Thiocapsa bogorovii: one gene and its partner. The protein of the gene in region 2 interacts with the protein of the main gene of each other region in a pairwise test. Links are inferred from orthologs where the notes say so. Each region holds a gene or a part of one and is shown on either strand. Other genes may lie near its edges.

Region 1 (6,797 bases), 2.9 Mb from region 2 along the record:
CATCTTGGAGCCGCCGGTGCGCCAAGCCCGCTCGCTGACGAAGGCCTTGTCGGTCAGGGCGACCTTGCCCGACGCGATCTCGCGAAACACGACATAGCCGGTCATGATCTTGGTCAGGCTTGCCGGCTCCAGACGCTCGTCCGCGTTCATCTCGGCGAGGATCTGCCCGCTGTTGAAATCGATCAGCAGATAGCCCTTGGCCGCAACCTGGGGCGGGTCCGGGACAGGTTGCCGAGTTTGCGCCGACACCGGAAGGGCAAAGGCACAGATCAGCAACAACAGCTTTGAGGCTAACTTCATGTGGGATATCCGCAGGTCGGGACGATAGGCCAGTGATCGGGTGCATTCTAACCGCGGCCCGGCGCATTTGGCATCAGCATCCGGCGGATGCCGATCCGCGCCTGTGCCGACTAGAATGAGGCACCCACCTTATTCTGCTCTGCCGACATCGCCTCGTAGCCTTCGCGGATCGCTTCGCTGAGCTGGTAAACGGCCATGGCGTAGAGGTTGCTTCGGTTGTAACGGGTGATGGCGTAGAAGTTGTTCAGCCCCACCCAGTATTCGTCGTCGACCCCGTCGAGCCGAATCAGACTCGCCGGCACATCGTCAAACGGCGGCTCGTCCCACTCGACCCCCACGGCGCGCAGGGCCCCGACTGTCGTCTCGGGCGGGGCGGGTGTTTTCTCGACCAACGCGATCCCGGCCGGGACACCCGAGGGCAGCTTCACGGCAAAGGCAACGGGCTCGCCGGAGCGCCAACCGTGCTGTCTGAAATAGTTGGCGACGCTCCCGATGACGTCCGCGTTGCTGCGCCACAGGTCACGTCGACCGTCCCCGTCGAAATCGACCGCATCGTTGCGGTAGCTCGACGAGATGAACTGAGGCTTGCCCATCGCCCCTGCATAGGAGCCGACGGCTTGGAGCGGATCCAACTGCTCTTCGCGACTCAGTAGGAGAAACGCCTCGAGCTCGCGACGGAAGAAGTCGGCCCGCCTCGGATAGGCAAATCCGAGCGTCGTCAGCGCGTCGATCACCCGATGCTTGCCCACATTGCCGCCGTAGTTGGTCTCGACCCCGATGATGGCGACGATGATCTGAGGGGCGACGCCGTAGTCGGTCTCGGCACGCGCGAGCAATTCGGCATTGTCGTGCCGGAAGGCCACACCGCCGGCGATCCGCTCGGGCGTGACGAACAGCGCCCGATAGTCGCGCCAGGGCTTTGCTTCGTAGGGGCGGTCCATGGCATCGATGATCGTCTGACTGTAACGGGCATCAGCCAACAGGCCGCGCAGCTCTGCCGAGTCGAAACCGTGTCGTTCGACCATCTCGCGTGCGAAGACATCGGCCTCGATCGCATAGCCGGCCGGTTCGGCGTGCAGGTTCGCCGCGGCGAGCGCGACGCATCCGGCGAAGAGAAATCGGTAGACGATGGTCATGGGGCGTACCCTGTTGGATGTTCTCGAAATCGGAGGCGACGCACGAGCGAGACGCGATAGGCCTGTGCCGTGGCGTCGGTGATCGACCCCACGACAAGGATGCGCAGCGGCCGAGACTCCTCGCGTCGTCGCATGCATCCTCCTCGGATTAGCCGCGTGCGCGAATTCGATGGGTATGTATCCCCATGATCATCCCGAATCCGGCCATCAGGGTCACCATCGAGGTCCCGCCGTAGCTGATTAGCGGCAGCGGAACGCCGACCACCGGCAGCAAGCCGGTGACCATGCCGGTGTTGACGAAGACGTAGACGAAAAACACTAGGGTCAGCGCACCGGCCAGGAGACGCCCGTACCGATCCTGCGCCCGCGCCGCGATCACCAGACCACGCAGGATGATAAAAAGGTAGAGGGCGAGTAGGGCCAGGATCCCGGTAAACCCGAACTCCTCGCCGATGACGGCGAAGATGAAATCGGTATTGCGCTCGGGCAGAAACTCCAAATGTGACTGGGTGCCGTTCAGCCAACCTTTTCCGTCGATCCCGCCCGAGCCGATCGCGATCGTGGACTGAATGATGTGATAGCCGGACCCGAGGGGATCGGACTCCGGATTCAGGAAGGTGAGCACACGATCGCGCTGATAGTCATGCAAACCCATCCAGACGAGCGGGGTCACGGCTGCCGCAATGGCTCCGAGCGAAAGGATCATGCCCCAACCCATGCCGGCCACGAACAGCACCATGACGCCCGCACTGGCGACCAGCAACGAGGTCCCCAGATCCGGTTGCTTGGCGATCAGCACGACCGGGATCAGGGTCGCCACGGCCGCGAGCACCACCCACACGAGCTTCGGCGGCAAGGCGCGAGCGCTTAGCATCCAGGCAAGCAACATGGGCACCGCGAGCTTCAGAAGTTCCGAGGGCTGAAAGCGCACGACCCCGAAATCCAGCCAGCGCTGCGCCCCCTTGCCGACATCTCCGACCAAAAGCACTGCGATCAGCATCGCCACGCCGACCCCGTAGAGCAGCGGCGACCAGCTGCGAAGGCGCGCGGGGGGGACCTGTGCAACCGCGATCATCAGGCCGAAGGCGACCCCGAGCCGAACCAACTGCCGCTCGACCGCGGCAGGATCCTGGTCGCTCGCACTGAAGAGCACCATCAGCCCGAAACCGCATAGGGCCAGCAGGGCCACCAGCAAGGGTGCGTCCAGGTGGATCCGTTGCCAGAAACCGGGACGCCCCTGGTCCAAGGCATCGTCCGGAAAATGACAGCTCGACCTAGTCGCCACGCCCGCCTCCGGCATCACTCGGCTCGCTCGGCTCGTTCGCGACGCCGAGATAGGCATCCATAATGCGACGCGCGACGGGTGCCGCAGTGGCGCCGCCCCCGCCACCGTTCTCGACGATGACAGCAAGCGCGATGCGCGGATCCTCGACCGGCGCGAACGCAACGAACAGGGCGTGGTCCTTGAGATGCTTGGGGAGCGTCGCCGCGTTGTAGCGCTGATTCTGACCAAGGCTGAAAACCTGCGAGGTCCCCGTCTTACCGGCGATGCGGTATTCGGTACTGCGGATGCGCCGGGCGGTGCCGGATTCGACGACCTTGGCCATCGCGTCGATGATCAGATCCCATTGATGTTCGTCGGCAAGATCGATGGTGTGCGAGACCATCGGCAACTGCTCGGCAGCAGACGCACCGGGAGCCTGAGCGGCACGCGCGACCTGAGGGCGAATGACCTTGCCGTGATTGGCGACCGCCGCTGTGGCGACGGCCAATTGCAGCGGCGTCGCCAGGAAAGAGCCCTGCCCGATACCGACGATCAGGGTCTCGCCGGGATACCAGGCCTGTTTGCGCACCCGTCGCTTCCAGTCACGCGTCGGCATCAGTCCGCCCAGCTCGCCGGCGACATCGATTCCGGTCAAGGCGCCGAAACCGAAGTCCGAGAGAAAGCCCGAGAGTCGGTCGATCCCCAACCGGTTGGCCAGATCGTAGAAGTAGACGTCGCAGGACTGCACCAGTGCTTGCTCCAAGCTCAAGGCACCATGGCCGCCGCGACGCCAGCAGCGAAACCGATGGGAGTGTCCAGGCAGGCTGAACGCCCCTGGGCAATAGGTCGCACGCCGCGAGGTCGTCACCCCCTCAGCAAGTCCGGCGAGTGCGACAAACTGCTTGATGGTCGAGCCCGGTGGATACTGCCCGCGCACCGCTCGGTTAAACAACGGCTTGTCCGGCGATCTCAGCAAGGCTTGATAATCGGTCTGACTGATCCCTTCCACGAACAGATTGGGGTCAAAGCTCGGATTACTGACGAGGGCCAAGATGCCGCCGTTGCGGGGATCCAGGGCGACCACCGCACCGCGCTCCTCGCCGAGCGCTTCCTTCGCCGCTTGCTGCAGACCGATGTCCAGGTACAGATGGAGATCCTTCCCCGATACGGGCGGCTGACTCTCGAGTGTGCGGATCACCCGGCCGCGGGCGTTGACCTCCACCTGCTGGTAGCCGACCCGACCGTGCAGCAGTGCCTCATGCGCCTTCTCCAGACCACTCTTGCCGATGAAGTGGCTCCCGGCGTAATTGCTCTTGTCGATCCGGGCGAGCTCCTGCTCGTTGATCCGCCCGACATAACCGAGCACGTGGGCGGTGTGCTCGCCGAGCGGATAGGTGCGCACCAGCTCCGCACGGATATCGACACCGGCGAAACGATGCGCGTCGACCGCGAATCGCGCAACCTCGGCCGGCGTGAGATTCAGCCGGATCGGCACCCCCTGAAAACGCATCCGCTGTCGCTTTTGGCGCTCGAAGCGGGCACGATCCCGGGCGTCGATCGGGATGACTCGGGACAGCGCCTCGATAGTGGCATTCAGATCATCCACCTTCTCGATCGTGATCTCCAACGAGAACGACGGGTGATTGTCCGCGAGCAAGACCCCGTTCGCGTCGTAGACGAGTCCACGTGCCGGCGGCAAGGGCTGGACCTTGACCCGGTTGTCGCGGGACAGCACCGAGAAATGGTCGTGCTGATCGACCTGGAGGTGCATCAGTCGCACCACGACGAGTCCAAGCGCGGCGATCACCAGGGCCGCTGCGATCCATGCACGGATCGCGATCAGGCGGCTCTCGCGTTTACGGTCTTCGAGATTGGCTTCGAGCATTAAACCGCGCTCGGTGATGTAGTACTCGACCCCGGGAGGCTCCCCGTGGCTTTGCGGCTTCGGTAAACCTTCGAGTCGGCGCGGTTTAAGTCAGAAAAATTCAAAATTTCATACCGCGTGTGCTGAAACGGACGTTGGCGCGATGGCGGTCGAGCCGAGACGAGATGGGTGCATGTCATGCCGAAAGCGGCCTAGTCTAGACCAAACCGGCGCGGCGACCGAAGTCGCTGAGGATCACGAAGAGCCAGGGCCAGAGCAGAAGGCCGAGTAGAGTCGGAACCCAGTAGATCAGGAAGGGCATTGGCTGGCCCGTCGCAGCCAGGACCCACAAATTGAGCAGCCGCTCGACCAGAAGCAACACCCACACGAAAAGGGCCTGCTGCCACAAAGGGAACAGACGGATGCGTTGGTGAAGCTCGACGGCCGCGTAGGCGATCAGCGAGAGGCCCAATGCGTGCTGTCCGAACAAGGAGCCGGTGACCACATCGACGGCCAAACCAGCGGCGAAGGCTGCGAAGACCCCGAAACGCTCCGGCACCGTCAGACACCAGTACAGGGTAACGAGCGCCACCCACTGCGGCCGGAAGGCATCCGTCGCAGCAGGCATCGGCAAGACCGTGAGAAGGAGGGCGACCAGCAAGCTGACGAGGATCAGCCAGCCGCCTCGCGGTGCGGCTTCCGTCATGGCTTGGCGTCTTCGCTCGGCGCTGCGCCGGTCAGCGCCTTCTGCTGCATCTGCGGATCAAGGGTCCAGACCAGAAGGACCTCGCGGCTGCGATCGAGCCGCGCGGTCGGCTCGGCCAACACGGTTGTAAAGGGATTGTCGGGATCCTGGCGCACCGTGGTCACCCGTGCAACCGGATAGCCCGGGGGAAAACGCTCGCCCATTCCCGAGGTCACCAGCAGATCGCCCTCGCGGATGTCTGCATTTTTCGGGATGAAGAGCAACTCGAGCCCCTGCCCGACGCCGGAACCCGCCGCGATTGCGCGCAAACCGTTTCGGTTGACCTCGACCGGGAGCGAATGATCCGAGTCGGTGATCAAGAGTACAACGGACGAGAAGGGGTTGGTGCGGATCACCTGCCCCATCACGGCATTGGCATCCAACACCGGTTGGCCTACAAAAACGCCCGAGCTGGAGCCCTTATTCACCATTACCTGCTGGCGCGACGGCGTGAGATCGACGGCCAAGATTTCCGCGATCAGGACCCGCTCGCCGATGTTGAACGAGGAGCCGAGCAGATCGCGCAGGCGCATGTTCTCCGCCTCCAATGACTCGAACTGCTGTAGGCGGGCCTTCAACAGTAGGTTCTCGCGGCTGAGTGCCGTATTCGTCGCGCGCAACTGTGCCCCGTCCGTGAGCCGCTCGCGGGTGGCGCGCACGAGCGCAGAGGGCACGTCCACGGCCAGGTGCAACGGGTAGGCGAAGACGGACAGCAGCGAGCGCACGCGCTCGAGATGGTCGAATCGATGGTCGGTGATGATGAGGCCCAGCGCGCACACCACCGCCAGGATCACCCGGAGGGTCGGCGACGGCCCGCGAAGAAAGAGCGGTTTGATGGGATCACTCGGTCGTAAAGAGATCGATCCCCCGTGCGTCCAGCATCTCCAGCGCCTTGCCGCCGCCGCGCGCCACGCAGGTCAGTGGATCCTCGGCCACCACCACGGGCAGACCCGTCTCCTCCTCGATCAGACGATCGAAATCGCGCAACAAGGATCCGCCGCCGGTCAGCACGATGCCGCGCTCGGCAACGTCCGAGCCGAGCTCGGGCGGGGTCTGCTCCAAAGCCATCTTCACCGAGCCGACGATCGCCGCAAGCGGCTCCTGCAGCGCCTCCAGGATCTCATTGCTGTTGAGCGTGAAACTGCGCGGTATGCCCTCGGCGAGGTTGCGCCCGCGCACCTCGATCTCGAGCACCTCGTTGCCTGGAAAGGCCGAACCGATGCTGTGCTTGATGCGCTCGGCCGTCGCCTCGCCGATGAGTGTGCCGTAGTTGCGCCGAACGTAATTGATGATGGCGTCGTCGAAGGTGTCGCCGCCGACGCGGATCGATGCCGAATAGACGATGCCGTTGAGCGAGATAATGGCCACCTCGGAGGTGCCGCCACCGATGTCGATGACCATACAGCCGCGCGGCTCGTGGACCGCGAGCCCGGCACCGATCGCCGCCGACATGGGCTCCTCGATCAGAAAGACCTCGCGTGCACCGGC
Region 2 (6,943 bases):
CTCGCGAGCATGCGGGCAGGCCGCCGTGGCCTTCATGAGTGGAGCGGCGAAGGGGCATTTCATCGCGGAAGAGTCTCCTCTCGATCGATCGCGTCATGAAGCCGAACGACGGCATCACCGAGCCGGATCATCCCGCTCGTGACCACCCGCGCGTTCGCTCCGGCATGGCCACGCATCGCGTTGTATCCGCCCGGACCCAGTGCTTCCTCCATACGCGAGCAGGGCGGACACGGACCCGTTCCTTCGAGCACCGCCGTCCCGATACGAAATCGTTGGCCTTTCAACGCCGTCAAGTTGACACCTGAGACGACAAGATTACGCCGTAGCACCGCGGGATCGATCGGATCCCGTCGCAAGAGCGCACCCAAGACCGCAAGGTGTTCGGCTTGCACGAGCGTGATCCCGCGAGAACCCGATCTCCCCGCGTAATGATCGCCCTCCAGGCCGCGCCCGGCCAACGCGGTCGCCGCTTCACAGGGGATGATATCCGCCCGCCGCCCCGGCCGCAGACCGATCCACACCACCTCGCCGAGATACGGAAATCGGGAAAGGAGATCAGAAAGAGAATTCATGCAACGCGCCCGTGGATTGAAACTCTGCTCGTCAAGGCAAGATCGGGGCAACGAGAAACAGGACAAGACGTGCATACGGCCCGAGGGATCCTTTCGGCCTCGGTGCCGTCCAACCGCGGACAGCCGTTGCGCTGACTGATAAGGTTGGCATTCGCGCTGTCTTCCGACCAAGAACAACCTCAACCAGACGTCATTCGCCATGCCCAGAATCTCTCTCCCGCTCCGCCTCGCCGCGGCCATCGTCGCGACCGCACTCACGATCGCGGGATGCAGCCGTGTCGGTATTGCATACAACACCGGCGACTTTCTCGTGACGGCCTACGCCAAGGACTACCTGGACCTGGAGCAAGCCCAGCTGCAGCGGTGGGAGCCCCTTCTGGAGGCCGAGCTGGCACGCCATCGCGCCGAAGAGCTGCCCTATCTGGCGGCCTATTTCGACGAAGCCCTCTCGGCAAGCGAGGCAGGGTTCGATGCAACCAACATGGGATGCCTGACCGAGGGATTTCGGGATCTGTACAAGCGCCAAGCGCGTTTCGCCGTGACCCTTGCCGCCCCGCTTCTGGCCGAGTTGACTCCGGCGCAGATCGAGCGCCTGGAACAGCGCTTCCGCAAAGAGGCCGCAGAGGATCGCGCAGAGGTTGCCGGGCGCAGCAGCACGCGCGAGAAGGAGAAACGCGCGCGTCGCTACGTTGAATCCATCGAGGACTGGACCGGCCCGCTGAGCGCCGAGCAGCAGGCGATCGTCGCGGAGGTGACCGGCCGCATGCCCGACACCCAGGCGAGCCTAGTCGAGTATCGCACCGGCAAACGAGAGCGCTTGATGGCGCTGATCCGAGCCAAGGCCTCCGAGCCCGAGATCGCGCGATTCCTCACGGATTGGCTCGTCGAATTCGACGATCTGCCAGCGGATCTCGAACAAGGCGGCCGCGTGCTGGGAGAGCGGATCGGCGAGCTCTTCGTCAGTCTCGGCAAGACCTTCGACGCCAGTCAACGCGATCGATTGAACAAGCGCTTACGTAATCTTCGGGATGATTTCATGAAGCTTCAGAAGCAACCGAAGATGGCGCAGCTGACCTGTTGAACCGCGTCCGGAGCATCATGCACCAGTTGCATGAGCTTCAAGCGCTTCCGGGACCAATAGGATTTCGAGTCGACGCGGTTCAAGAGTAAAAATTTTTTCACTTTCTAACCCGCGTCCAGCTCCAACCTATTGAATTAAAGAGCCGGAGGAGTTCACACCAAACGTCCTAAATGGCTCGAGACGCGGTTTAGCTTCAGAAGAGATCGTCCATCACCCGCGGCGCGGAGCGACGCACGGAGGTGTCCTTCTTCCGGGTCGGGCCCGCGATTCTGACCGGCTCGGGACCGAGAAGGGCATTGCTGAATTCCTCGTTCACCATCTCGAGGATACCGTTCCTGGCCTTGGTCTCGGTGCCGCGGTTCGGGTCGACCCGCACCTGTACCATGCCCGGCGGCGGATCGAGCTGTGCGATCGGGAGATTCTCCAGTGCATTGCCCATGAAATCGACCCACATGCCCAGCGCGGCCCGGCCGCCCTCCTCGCCCCGGCCGAGCTTCTCGAAATCATCGAAGCCCATCCAGGCGACCGTGGCGAAGTCGGCCTGATAGCCGGCAAACCAAGAATCGCGCACGTCGTTGGTCGTGCCCGTCTTGCCCACGATGTCCTCGCGCTTCAGCTTCTTGGCGCGTGTTCCCGTGCCGGCCTCGACGACCTCGCGCAGCAGCGAGGTGATCTGATAGGCGATCCGCGGGTCGATCACCTGCGGGGCCTTCGCGCCGGCCTGCGTGCCCTGCACCCGCGCCGAATCATCGCCGTAGCGGTACCAACAATCCGAGCAGGATCGCGGTGCGTTGGACTCGAAGAGAATCCGCCCGTCGCCGCTCTCGATCCGCTGGATGAAATAGGGCGTCACATGGAATCCGCCGTTGGCGAAAACGGCATAGCCTTCGGCCAGTTTCATCGGCGACATCTCGCCCGTCCCCAGCGCCATTGACAGACCCAGAGGCATGGCATCCAGGTCGAATCCGAAAGCCCGGATGTAGTTTTGAGCGTCCTCCAAGCCGACGCTCTGCAGCAGATTGATGGCCGCCAGGTTGCGCGAGAGCGCCAGGGCACGCCGCATCCGAATCGGCCCCAATTCTTTGCGATCCGAGTTACGCGGGTTCCAATCCTGGTCCCCGGTCAGCTTCACGGACTCGTCCTTGATCAGACTCGCCGGCGTCCAGCCCTCATGCAGTGCTGCAGCAAAGACGAAGGGCTTGAAGCTCGAGCCTGGCTGACGGCGCATATCGACGGCCCGGTTGAACTTGCTCACACTGAACGAATAACCCCCGACCAAGGCGCGCACCGCGCCGTCCTGCGGCGCGATCGAGACCAAGGCGCCGGCGACACTCGGCGTCTGACCAAGCTCCCAATCTCCCTCGCCATCCTTCGCGGCGCCATCGCGTTGGAGTCTCACCAGATCGCCGACCGCAAGCACGTCCGTTACCCGCCTCGGCCGGGGGCCGCGCCAATTCGCGTTGCGGAACTCCTGTGCCCAAGCCACCTGCTTGAGGCCCAGCTCGATGCGACGACCCGAGCCGATGTAGACCTCCGCCTCGCCGGTGGAGGCGCGCGTCACCAGTCCGGGCGTCAGGTCCGGGATCGTCGTGACGGTCTCGAGATAAGCGTCCATGTCGGCCTCCGTCGCACCCTCGAGGTCGATCTTGGCCTCGGCCCCGCGATAGCCGTGGCGGCGGTCGTAATCGCGCAAGGCTCGGCGCACCGCCTCCTGCGCGGCGCTCTGCAAACGCGAATCGATCGTCGTGGTGACCCGAAACCCCTGACTGAGAGCCTCCTCGCCGTAATGCTGGACAATGGTCTGGCGCGCCATCTCCGCGATGTAACCCGCGTCGAGATCCGGCTGACGTCGATGCAGTCGCGCCATATCGGGTGTCAAGACCGCGATCTCGTACTCCTCCTGATCGATCTGACCGAGCTCGAGCATGCGCGAGAGGATGTAGTTGCGTCGCTCGAGCGCCCGTTCGGGATTGGTGACGGGGTTGTTGCTGGAGGGCGCCTTCGGGATACCCGCCAACATCGCCGCCTCGGCGGGTGTGAGTTGGTCGAGCTCCTTGTTGTAGTAAAGCGCGGCGGCCGCCGAGATGCCGTAGGCGCGGTGCCCGAAAAAGATCTGATTCAGATAGAGATCGAGGATCTGATCCTTCGTCAGGGTCCGTTCGACCTGCAGCGTGAGCAAGATCTCGGCGAGCTTGCGTTGGAAGGTCTTTTCCGAGCTGAGCAGGAAGTTTCGGGTCACCTGCATGGTGATGGTGCTTCCGCCCTGAGCCTTGGTGCCGGTGGAGGCGAAGCTCAGCAAGGCGCGGCCCATGCCGATCGCATCGACCCCGCCGTGCTCGAAGAAGCGGGCATCCTCGGTGGCGAGAAAGGCGTTGACCACCAGCGGCGGGATGTCTTCGTAGGCCACCGGACGGCGGCGTTCGACGCCGAACTCCGCGATCAGACCACCGTCGCTGCTGAAGACGCGCAGCGGCTCCTCGAACTGGACCTGACGCAGACTCTCGACGCTCGGAAGCTCCGGTGCATGGACCGCTACGAAGACACCCGCCCCGAGCAGCCCCAGTGCGAGGAGTTGTAGGGGCGCGCCCAAGACGGCGAGAAAGCCGGTGAACCAACCGAAAACGGAGCGGCCGCGCCGTGATGAACCCCGATCACGGCGATGATTGATTCTTGCGGCACGCGCCGCCGACCCCTCGGATGTCGGACTCGGGCGAGGCGGCTGCGAGCGCGCGCCCGGCTCAAAGCCGAAATCCGCGTCGGAGCCGGCATCAGATCGGAAATCGGAACGAACCCGTTCGCGCTCCGTCGAACGTTTCTCGGGCGGCACACCCCCACCGGATCCCGGCGTCGAGCTATCGGACTTTCGGTTCAAGTACCCCTCCGCCCGCCCCGCCCGGTCGACGCGGATGTCTCCCGGGTGCAGCAAGTCTCTTCGTCATTTTTCTCGCGAGCGATTGTACACTAGGGCAGTCTGAGCCGGCCGCGCTCGATCGGGCGTCGAACGCGATCCGAACCTCAGGTCGTCGCCGGCGAAACCGACGGCAGCTTGGCGTCGAAACACTGGAGAGGGCTTGTCATGCGCGAATTGGATTCGTTCCCCTGCGATCTCCATCCCGGCTTGGGGGCGACGCGACACTGTCGGCACAAACCGCGTCTCTCATGAGATTTTTTCGACTCACAGCGTCCGCGGCTTGTCTGCTGATCGCCGCGCTCGAGGGTGTCGCGGCTGCTGACATCTCCGAGCCGGCCCTGGTCACCGCGGTCCCCGCGATGCGAGAGATCGCACTCGTAGGGTTTACCCGCGCCCTCGCCGAGGCACCCTTGGTCGCAGAGACGGACGGGCGGGTCCAAGCGCTCTTCGCCGATGTCGGCGACCGGATCGACGAGAGCGGGCGCTTCGCTCAACTGGACACCACGTTCTTGGAGCTCGATCTCGAGGAGGTCGGCGTCCAAGAGGAACGTCTGCGCTCGCAGATCGAATACGATCAACGCGAGGTCACCCGATTTCGGGAGCTGGTGCGCCAAAACAGCGCTTCGGCCTCCCAATTGGACACGCTCGAGCAATCGCTGCGCGACAACAGTCACGCCTTGAGGGCGCTGAATGTCAAACGGCGCATGCTCGAAGAGCGTTTGGCGCGCGCGACCATCTCGGCGCCGGTCGGTTGGTCGGTCACCGCACGCAGTATCGAGCTCGGACAATGGGTCCGCGGCGGCGAGACGGTCGGTCGCGCGGCGGATTTCTCGACCCTCTTGGTCCCCTTCGCCTTGACCCCGGAGCAATTCGCCGCCCTTGAGCAGACACGATCGGATCTCGCGTTAGAGATCCTCGACGTCGGCAACACTGCCGGCGATTCAACCCGGGCACGCATCTATCGCGTAAACCCCGGCTTCGATCCGGAAACCCGCAAGATTGCCGTGGAGCTGGCCTTGACCGAACCGTTGGAACCCGCGCGCGGCGGCCTTCGCATGCGTCTGCGCCTAAGCCTGCCCGAAGTCACGGGCGCCGTCAGTCTCCCGCCATCGGCGCTCGACTCCAGCTACGAGGAATCCTGGGTCATTCGAGAGAGCGGCGAGCGGATTTCGGCGCTCACTCTCGGCCCCGACGCGCTGAACCCGGACCTCATCCGTGTCAAGGCCACGGGGCTGAAGCCCGGCGATCGCGTTCGCGTGTTCGGGAGTCGCTGAACCGTGCGCGCCGTCGTTCGTTTCACCCTCCGCCAGCGGGTGCTCTTTAATCTGCTGTTCGTCTTCATGATCGTCGCCGGCGTCTTCGCGCTCGACGCCCTGCCGACCGAGCGCTATCCCGAGGTCAACTTCGGCAAGGTCGTCATCACAACGGTCTATCCGGGCGCCTCCCCCCGCGATGTGGAAGCCCTGGTCACGCGTGAGATCGAGCTGGCGCTCGACGGTCTGGAGCACGTCGAGTTCATCCGCGCCAACTCGGTGCGCGAGCGCTCGACCCTGGTCGTGAAGTTTCGCGACGATACCGATTACGGCGCTCTATACGACGAGCTGCGCTTTCGCGTGCTCAGCATCCTCGAGCGCCTTCCCCAAGGCGTCGACCCACCGCGCTTCGACCTGATTCGTACCTCGTTCTGGCTGCCTGTCGTCGCGGTCAACCTCGTCGGCGATCGCTCCAACCGCGCATTGTCACTGATCGCGAAGGAATTGCAGATTCGCATGGCCCAGATTCCGGGGGTCACCGAGGTGAAGCTCGACGGGGAGCAGCGTCGCGAGTTCCACATCTTTCTCGATCCCTGGAAGCTTAAGTCGCAGGGCGTGAGCCTGGATCAGGTCGCCGCGGCCCTGCAGGACGCCAACGTCACCCTCCCGGCCGGCGATTTCAGCGACGGCACCGGCGAATACGTGGTGCGCGTGGACGAGCGCTTCCGCACCCGCGACCAGGTGGTCACCACCGTGGTCCGACGCGACGCCGACGGCTCTTTCGTCACCGTTGACGACCTCATCTCGGACGCCGGCCTCGGGTATCGCACCCCGAGCGTCATCACCTCCGCAGACGGCAAGGACGGTGTCGCACTGCGGCTGCTCAAGGCCAAGGGCGGCAACGCCATGGAGATCTACGCCGCGGCCGAGACCATCATCGAGGAGATCGCGCCCCTGCTCGAGCGGGAAGGCATCGAGGTTGTCCTTACCCAAGACTCGACAACCTACATTAAGGAATCCATCCAAACCCTTGGCTGGAATATGATCGTCGGGGTCATGCTGGTTAGCCTGATCCTCTGGTACTTCATGGGGATACGCAACGCCGGCCTGGTCACCGTCGGGATTC

What was found.
Region 1: the proteins of LT988_RS23430 (region 2) and mrdA interact in binary tests that used the Escherichia coli proteins (3 or more experiments, as listed by UniProt). The link is inferred for Thiocapsa bogorovii from one-to-one orthologs.

What each region holds. Positions count from the first base shown.
Region 1 is NZ_CP089309.1:2,344,900-2,351,696, forward strand. The notes cover bases 2,149-5,046. They hold mrdA (penicillin-binding protein 2), read right to left. Parts: upstream 4,586-5,046; coding sequence 2,711-4,585; downstream 2,149-2,710. Other genes in these bases: rodA (rod shape-determining protein RodA), read right to left, coding at 2,149-2,682; mreD (rod shape-determining protein MreD), read right to left, coding at 4,782-5,046. Also shown: LT988_RS10615 (D-alanyl-D-alanine carboxypeptidase family protein), read right to left, coding at 1-300; mltB (lytic murein transglycosylase B), read right to left, coding at 411-1,436; more of rodA, read right to left, coding at 1,585-2,148; more of mreD, read right to left, coding at 5,047-5,270; rod shape-determining protein MreC, read right to left, coding at 5,267-6,169; LT988_RS10645 (rod shape-determining protein), read right to left, coding at 6,150-6,797. UniProt on the Escherichia coli protein: Catalyzes cross-linking of the peptidoglycan cell wall. Responsible for the determination of the rod shape of the cell. Is probably required for lateral peptidoglycan synthesis and maintenance of the correct diameter during lateral and centripetal growth.
Region 2 is NZ_CP089309.1:5,259,705-5,266,647, reverse strand. The notes cover bases 1,546-4,589. They hold LT988_RS23430 (penicillin-binding protein 1A), read right to left. Parts: upstream 4,244-4,589; coding sequence 1,847-4,243; downstream 1,546-1,846. Other genes in these bases: LT988_RS23435 (DUF6279 family lipoprotein), read left to right, coding at 1,546-1,653. In the rest of the region: LT988_RS23445 (hypothetical protein), read right to left, coding at 1-63; LT988_RS23440 (MOSC domain-containing protein), read right to left, coding at 60-572; more of LT988_RS23435, read left to right, coding at 772-1,545; LT988_RS23425 (efflux RND transporter periplasmic adaptor subunit), read left to right, coding at 4,813-5,838; LT988_RS23420 (efflux RND transporter permease subunit), read left to right, coding at 5,842-6,943. UniProt on the Escherichia coli protein: Cell wall formation. Synthesis of cross-linked peptidoglycan from the lipid intermediates.